DNA from 2 places in the Weizmannia sp. FSL W8-0676 genome. Region 1 is predicted to be linked to the other one. Evidence: a T-box and tRNA genes for the amino acid it is inferred to sense, from the RefSeq annotation. Region 1 holds a T-box; the other holds one or more tRNA genes.
What was found. The T-box of region 1 lies ahead of tyrS (tyrosine--tRNA ligase). A T-box ahead of a tRNA ligase gene usually reads a tRNA of that ligase, here a tRNA-Tyr.

Region 1 (3,383 bases):
CTCCGCCGCCGTCGAACAGGTGCGCATCAATTCCCCGTTTACTTCCGCAATACAAGTGTCGCAAGTTTGGATTGGATCTACTTCCGGGTAATAGCAAATTTGTGGATGAAAAATATCATTCCGGTTGATCACATCGATGATTTTCTCACCGGGGCGGGCTTCATAATCCCGGCCATCAATCGTGATGTGGATCGATTTGGTTTCCATTTCTTTTCCTCCTTTTGCAAACAATGAAGGCAGGCCTTCAGAAAAGAATACAAAAAACCGGCAACTCTGTTACTTATACCAAACCTTTGCAAAAATAAAACTACCATTCTCTTTTTTATTCTAGCATCTGATGCAAAAATGAACAAACCATCAGAATGTTTTGCCTATTTGAGCGGGCGGCTTTTGTTTTTAATCTGATTCCTTTAAAATAAAACATTATAGATAGGGGGCTGTTGAACCCATGAAAAATGTGGACACGCAGAGGGAAATTCTCCGTTTCAAGAACGGGCGGCTCGAACGGGCGCTGGATACAGTCGCAACGGAATTCCCGGTGACATTAAAAGTGAATGGGCAGGAATGGGTGACGATGGTGTGCACACCTGAATATATCGAGGACATGGCGGTCGGTTATCTTGTGTCGGAAAGGGTTGTCCGGCGCTATGAAGATATCCGCGACATCTGGACGGATGAAAAAGGAGGATTCGTCCATGTCCGGACCGATCATCTTAATCCTTATTACGAACAGCTGCAAAATAAACGTTATATCACCTCCTGCTGTGGAATGAGCAGGCAGGCGTTTGTTTTTGTCAATGATGCTCTGGCGGCGAAAAAAATGGACGGTGTGCACGTCCGGATTACAGTTGATGATTGTTTCCGGCTGATGGAAGCATTGCAGGAGAATGCCGAAGTGTTTAAAAAAACAGGGGGCGTCCATAATGCTGCACTGTGCGATGCCGGCGGGATCCTTGTCAGCCGGATGGATATCGGCCGCCATAACGCGCTTGATAAAATTTACGGATATTGTTTGAAAAATCAGGTTTCCACAAAAGGGAAAATCCTTGCATTCAGCGGGCGCATTTCCTCGGAAATTTTATTGAAGACAGCGAAAATCGGCTGCGAGGTGATTTTATCGAAATCGGCACCCACCACACTCGCCCTGGAATCCGCTGAAGAACTCGGCATTACCACGATCGGCTTTATCCGCGGCGGGTCGATGAATATTTACACCTGCCCGGAACGGATTGCCGGTGTTGCCGCCCATGCCCGGTGATTGCCGGGTGTATACGATCGGAAAGGCACGGTTTGGGTTGGAAGAAAACGGGAAGACACGCTGGAAGGCGTGCTTCGGGACGGAACAGGGCCTTTGCCGGATGAGGAAAGGTTAAAATGGGCATTACCGAATTTGAAGAAAGCGCTGGTGCAGCCTGCTTGGCAAGGTTGACATTTCAAAATGTATATGGTAAAAATAACTTACAATTTGATGAATGAAGCGTCGAAAGGATCAAGTAGCTTCCTGTTGTTGCATACAAGAGAGCCGGTGGATGGTGCGAACCGGTACAGGCAGGCGGCGAATTACACCCCGGAGCTTTTGCCGGATACGGCAGACGGCCCCCAGCCGTTATCCAAATGAGTGGAGAAGCAATTCTCAAGTTGGGTGGTAACGCGATACAATCGTCCCTTCGTTTTGGCGGAGGGGCGTTTTTCTGTTTTACAGGAAAAAGAAGGCAGCAACAGGTTCCTGCCCATTATCGCCGGATATAAGCCGGGCGCTGGAACCTGAATGCTGCCGGCATTTGAAATGGCACAAAAGGAGTGGTTTGAAATGGATTTACTCGAAGATTTAAAATGGCGGGGAATTGTTTACCAGCAGACAGACGAAGAAGGGCTCGCGGAGTTGCTTCAAAACCGGAAAGTGACCCTGTATTGCGGGATTGACCCGACAGGCGACAGCATGCATATCGGGCATCTGCTCCCGTACCTGACGCTGCGCCGTTTCCAGCAAGCGGGACACCGGCCGATTGTCGTGCTCGGCGGGGCAACCGGCATGATCGGCGACCCGAGCGGCAAGAAGGAAGAAAGAAAGCTGTTAACAGTTGAAAAGGTCAAGCAAAACGGCGAAGCATTGAAAAAACAGCTGGAACGCTTTTTTGATTTTGACGGCGAGTCAGGCGCTATCATGGTCAATAACTATGACTGGCACGGCTCGATGGATCTCGTTACTTTCCTGCGTGATTACGGAAAGCATATCGGCATCAACTACATGCTTGCAAAAGACACGATCGCATCACGGCTTGAAACCGGTATTTCGTTTACGGAATTTACATATACAATCCTCCAGGCCGTCGATTACTTTAACTTGTATAAACAATACAACTGCCGCCTGCAAATCGGCGGAAGCGACCAGTGGGGCAATATTACAAGCGGCCTTGAGCTGATCCGCAAGCTCGAACCGGAAGGAGAAAAAGCTTTCGGGCTTACCATTCCGCTTGTCACAAAAGCGGACGGCACAAAATTCGGGAAAACAGAAAGCGGCGCAGTCTGGCTCGATGCCGAGAAAACATCGCCATATGAGTTTTACCAGTTCTGGGTCAACACGGCTGACCTCGATGTCGTAAAATACTTGAAGTACTTCACCTTCTTGCCAAAAGAAGAAATCGAAGAGCTGGAAAAATCGGTTGAAACCGAACCGCATCTCCGCAAAGCCCAAAAAACGCTGGCCGCGGAAATGACAAAACTGATCCATGGGGAGGAAGCATTGCAGCAGGCTTTGAATATTACAGAAGCATTGTTCAGCGGCAATGTGAAGAAACTGTCGGCTGAAGAAATGAAGCAGGGATTTAAAGATGTTCCGTCATTCCAGCTTGAAAGCGAAGAACAAAAGCAGCTTGTGGAGTTGCTCGTTGCCGCCAAAATCTCCCCGTCAAAACGCCAGGCACGCGAAGATATCCAAAACGGCGCCATTTACGTAAACGGTGACCGCGTAACGGATCTCGGGTTTGTGTTGCAGGAAAAGGACAAAATCGGCGGCGAATTTACCGTTATTAGAAGAGGGAAGAAAAAATACTTTTTAATTAAACATTGAGGATATTAAGGGATGCACAATGAAGATGCCTGAAATGTGCATCCCTTTTTTATTGCTCCGATCGCGGCTTGCCCTTCTTCGTTTTTCCCGGCGGGGGAAGTCAGCTCCCAATTCCAAATTTTTTCAGCTTCTGATACAGGGTGACCCTTGAAATGCCAAGTTCTTTTGCTGCGGCGGATTTGTTCCCGCCTGCTTTGCGCAATGCTTTTTCAATGAGCTGTTTTTCCATATTTTCTTTTTCCACAGGCAAAGTGCCGCTTTCCGGGATGGCACTTCCGGACGGTTGGGTTTCATTTCCCTGGAAAAAGCGGAG
Region 2 (3,383 bases), 320 kb from region 1:
CCTGTCCGGTGTATCCCAATGATGAGAACGTTCGTTTATGATACTGAAATTAAGGGAAAATGCAATGAAAAACAGTGCTCGTATGATCGGACCCATGGGCGTTGGGTGTTTCGGGTACAAGCTTCCCAATAGAAGCAGCAGAAAGAGCATTGGTATCCAAACTTCATGAAGTTGGCGAAATGGAAAATAGACTGCTTGTTGAAGCAGTATGCATAACTGGATCAATCGTTGGAAAGCCCCGTAAAAGTGAACAATCGAGAGAAAACCGGACCTTTTAAAGGAGGGGGTTAGCGATGCAAATTGGCATGGACTTATTAAAATTGATTATGGGCTTTCTTGCGCTCATTTTTTGTCTAAAATGTACCGGCGCCAAAAGCATTTCAAACCTTACGCCAATCGACTTCATCTGGAGCATAATGCTGTCTGAAATCGTCGGCAACGGCCTTTATGACTCAAGTGTAAAATGGTACTACATTCTTGTGATGCTTTCTGTTTAGGTCATCATTAAAATCATTTTTGACATCCTCATTTATCGCTATGATAAACTGGAAAAATTCCTTATCGGGGATAAAACGGTGATTATCGATAAAGGAAAAATTAACAAAGTCGTACTGAAAAAAAATAAAATTGATATGAATCAACTGTCGGAGTTATTGAGAAAGCAGGGCGTATTTTTGCTTGATGAAATTGACCAGGCCTATCTTGAAAAAGATGGGACGATTACGGTAAAAAAAAGAAAAAACAACCCTAGTAAATAGTAGGCTGCCCAGTTCTGTTCTCATTATAAAAGGAAAATCTAAGATAGTATTTCCAAACCTTTCTTATTAGATCAATTCCCTTTTTGTACAAGTTAAACAACTATAGATACTCACAAGTGTACGCTTTCAAGCAGCCACTTAAATTGGCCTCGGCTTCAATAATATAATTGCAATAAAAAAACGCTTCTCTTTATCTTGAGAAGCGTTCCATTTGGCATCAGCTTTCAATGTGATGCTATTATACCGGTGGTCGGGGTCGAACCGACACTCCCGAAGGAACACGATTTTGAGTCGTGCGCGTCTGCCAATTCCGCCACACCGGCATGATATGATGGAGGCGGCAACCGGAATCGAACCGGTGATAAAGGTTTTGCAGACCTCTGCCTTACCTCTTGGCTATGCCGCCATCAATGGAGCGGAAGACGGGATTCGAACCCGCGACCCCCACCTTGGCAAGGTGATGTTCTACCACTGAACTACTTCCGCATACTGGGCCAGCTGGATTCGAACCAGCGCATGACGGAGTCAAAGTCCGTTGCCTTACCGCTTGGCTATGGCCCAATAAATATGGGGCGGATGGTGGGAATCGAACCCACGAATGCCGGAGCCACAATCCGGTGCGTTAACCACTTCGCCACAACCGCCATCATAATGGCAGGGGCAGTAGGAATCGAACCCACACTGGAGGTTTTGGAGACCTCTGTTCTACCTTTAAACTATGCCCCTTTAAAAAATGGAGGGGGACGGATTCGAACCGCCGAACCCTGAGGGAGCGGATTTACAGTCCGCCGCGTTTAGCCACTTCGCTACCCCTCCATATTGCGTGGTGCCGGCCAGAGGACTTGAACCCCCAACCTACTGATTACAAGTCAGTTGCTCTACCAATTGAGCTAGACCGGCCAAATGGTGGCTCGGGACGGAATCGAACCGCCGACACAAGGATTTTCAGTCCTTTGCTCTACCGACTGAGCTACCGAGCCACAATTATGTAAAATGGATGGCGGTCCCGACGGGAATCGAACCCGCGATCTCCTGCGTGACAGGCAGGCGTGATAACCGCTACACTACGGGACCTTTATATGTAAATTGCGGGGGCAGGATTTGAACCTGCGACCTTCGGGTTATGAGCCCGACGAGCTACCAGACTGCTCCACCCCGCGATGATAAAATGGTGGAGGATGACGGGATCGAACCGCCGACCCTCTGCTTGTAAGGCAGACGCTCTCCCAGCTGAGCTAATCCTCCAGTTATAATGATGACCCGTACGGGATTCGAACCCGTGTTACCGCCGTGAAAGGGCGGTGTCTTAACCGCTTGACCAACGGGCCATATGGATCATGACGGAGAGCAAGGGATTCGAACCCTTGAGACAGCTTTTAGCCGCCTACACGATTTCCAATCGTGCTCCTTCGGCCTCTCGGACAGCTCTCCATGATGGCTCCGCAGGTAGGATTCGAACCTACGACCGATCGGTTAACAGCCGATTGCTCTACCACTGAGCTACTGCGGAATACAAGCCCGGCAGCGTCCTACTCTCGCAGGGGGAAACCCCCAACTACCATCGGCGCTGGAAAGCTTAACTTCCGTGTTCGGGATGGGAACGGGTGTGACCTTTCCGCCATCGCCACCGGACCTTAATGACAAAAATCATTATAACAAAGTTTTCATTTCTTATCAACAGGAATTATGTGATTCCCTGAAAACCGGATGGGAGAAAAAACTGTAAACGGAGAATGCGTTTTTACTTCTAACTTTGAGAATTGTCTAGCTCCAGCGCACCTTTTTCAAGGCGGCCTTCACTTTTCTATTTGGTTAAGTCCTCGATCGATTAGTATCCGTCAGCTCCACGCGTCGCCGCGCTTCCACCCCGGACCTATCAACCTGATCATCTTTCAGGGATCTTACCAGTATAAACTGTGGGAAATCTCATCTTGAGGGGGGCTTCATGCTTAGATGCTTTCAGCACTTATCCCTTCCGCACATAGCTACCCAGCGATGCCTTTGGCAAGACAACTGGTACACCAGCGGTGCGTCCATCCCGGTCCTCTCGTACTAAGGACAGCTCCTCTCAAATTTCCTGCGCCCGCGACGGATAGGGACCGAACTGTCTCACGACGTTCTGAACCCAGCTCGCGTACCGCTTTAATGGGCGAACAGCCCAACCCTTGGGACCGACTACAGCCCCAGGATGCGATGAGCCGACATCGAGGTGCCAAACCTCCCCGTCGATGTGGACTCTTGGGGGAGATCAGCCTGTTATCCCCAGGGTAGCTTTTATCCGTTGAGCGATGGCCCTTCCATGCGGAACCACCGGATCACTAAGCCCGACTTTCGTCCCTGCCCGACTTGTAAGTCTCGCAGTCAAGCTCCCTTATGCCTTTACACTCTGCGAATGATTTCCAACCATTCTGAGGGAACCTTTGGGCGCCTCCGTTACCTTTTAGGAGGCGACCGCCCCAGTCAAACTGCCTGCCTGACACTGTCTCCCACCCCGGTAAGGGGTGCGGGTTAGAATTTCAATACAGCCAGGGTAGTATCCCACCGATGCCTCCGCCGAAGCTGGCGCTCCGGTTTCCAAGGCTCCTACCTATCCTGTACAAGCTGTACCAAAATTCAATATCAGGC

Region 2: it has a tRNA-Tyr gene. The T-box ahead of tyrS (tyrosine--tRNA ligase) is inferred to sense a tRNA for this amino acid. The anticodon was not compared.

Annotation. Positions count from the first base shown of each region.
Region 1 covers NZ_CP151954.1:2,122,117-2,125,499, reverse strand. Annotated here, with positions in the region: gene fdhF (formate dehydrogenase subunit alpha) at 1-207, opposite strand, end outside; gene fdhD (formate dehydrogenase accessory sulfurtransferase FdhD) at 449-1,258, shown strand; T-box leader at 1,472-1,670, shown strand; gene tyrS (tyrosine--tRNA ligase) at 1,811-3,070, shown strand; gene NST20_RS10455 (sigma-54-dependent Fis family transcriptional regulator) at 3,171-3,383, opposite strand, start outside.
Region 2 covers NZ_CP151954.1:2,438,940-2,442,322, forward strand. Annotated here, with positions in the region: gene NST20_RS12070 (hypothetical protein) at 294-497, shown strand; gene NST20_RS12075 (YetF domain-containing protein) at 546-758, shown strand; tRNA gene NST20_RS12080 (tRNA-Leu) at 1,000-1,081, opposite strand; tRNA gene NST20_RS12085 (tRNA-Cys) at 1,091-1,164, opposite strand; tRNA gene NST20_RS12090 (tRNA-Gly) at 1,170-1,244, opposite strand; tRNA gene NST20_RS12095 (tRNA-Gln) at 1,248-1,319, opposite strand; tRNA gene NST20_RS12100 (tRNA-His) at 1,327-1,402, opposite strand; tRNA gene NST20_RS12105 (tRNA-Trp) at 1,411-1,484, opposite strand; tRNA gene NST20_RS12110 (tRNA-Tyr) at 1,493-1,574, opposite strand; tRNA gene NST20_RS12115 (tRNA-Thr) at 1,583-1,658, opposite strand; tRNA gene NST20_RS12120 (tRNA-Phe) at 1,663-1,738, opposite strand; tRNA gene NST20_RS12125 (tRNA-Asp) at 1,757-1,832, opposite strand; tRNA gene NST20_RS12130 (tRNA-Met) at 1,845-1,918, opposite strand; tRNA gene NST20_RS12135 (tRNA-Val) at 1,928-2,003, opposite strand; tRNA gene NST20_RS12140 (tRNA-Glu) at 2,015-2,086, opposite strand; tRNA gene NST20_RS12145 (tRNA-Ser) at 2,100-2,189, opposite strand; tRNA gene NST20_RS12150 (tRNA-Asn) at 2,194-2,268, opposite strand; rRNA gene rrf (5S ribosomal RNA) at 2,275-2,390, opposite strand; rRNA gene NST20_RS12160 (23S ribosomal RNA) at 2,567-3,383, opposite strand, start outside.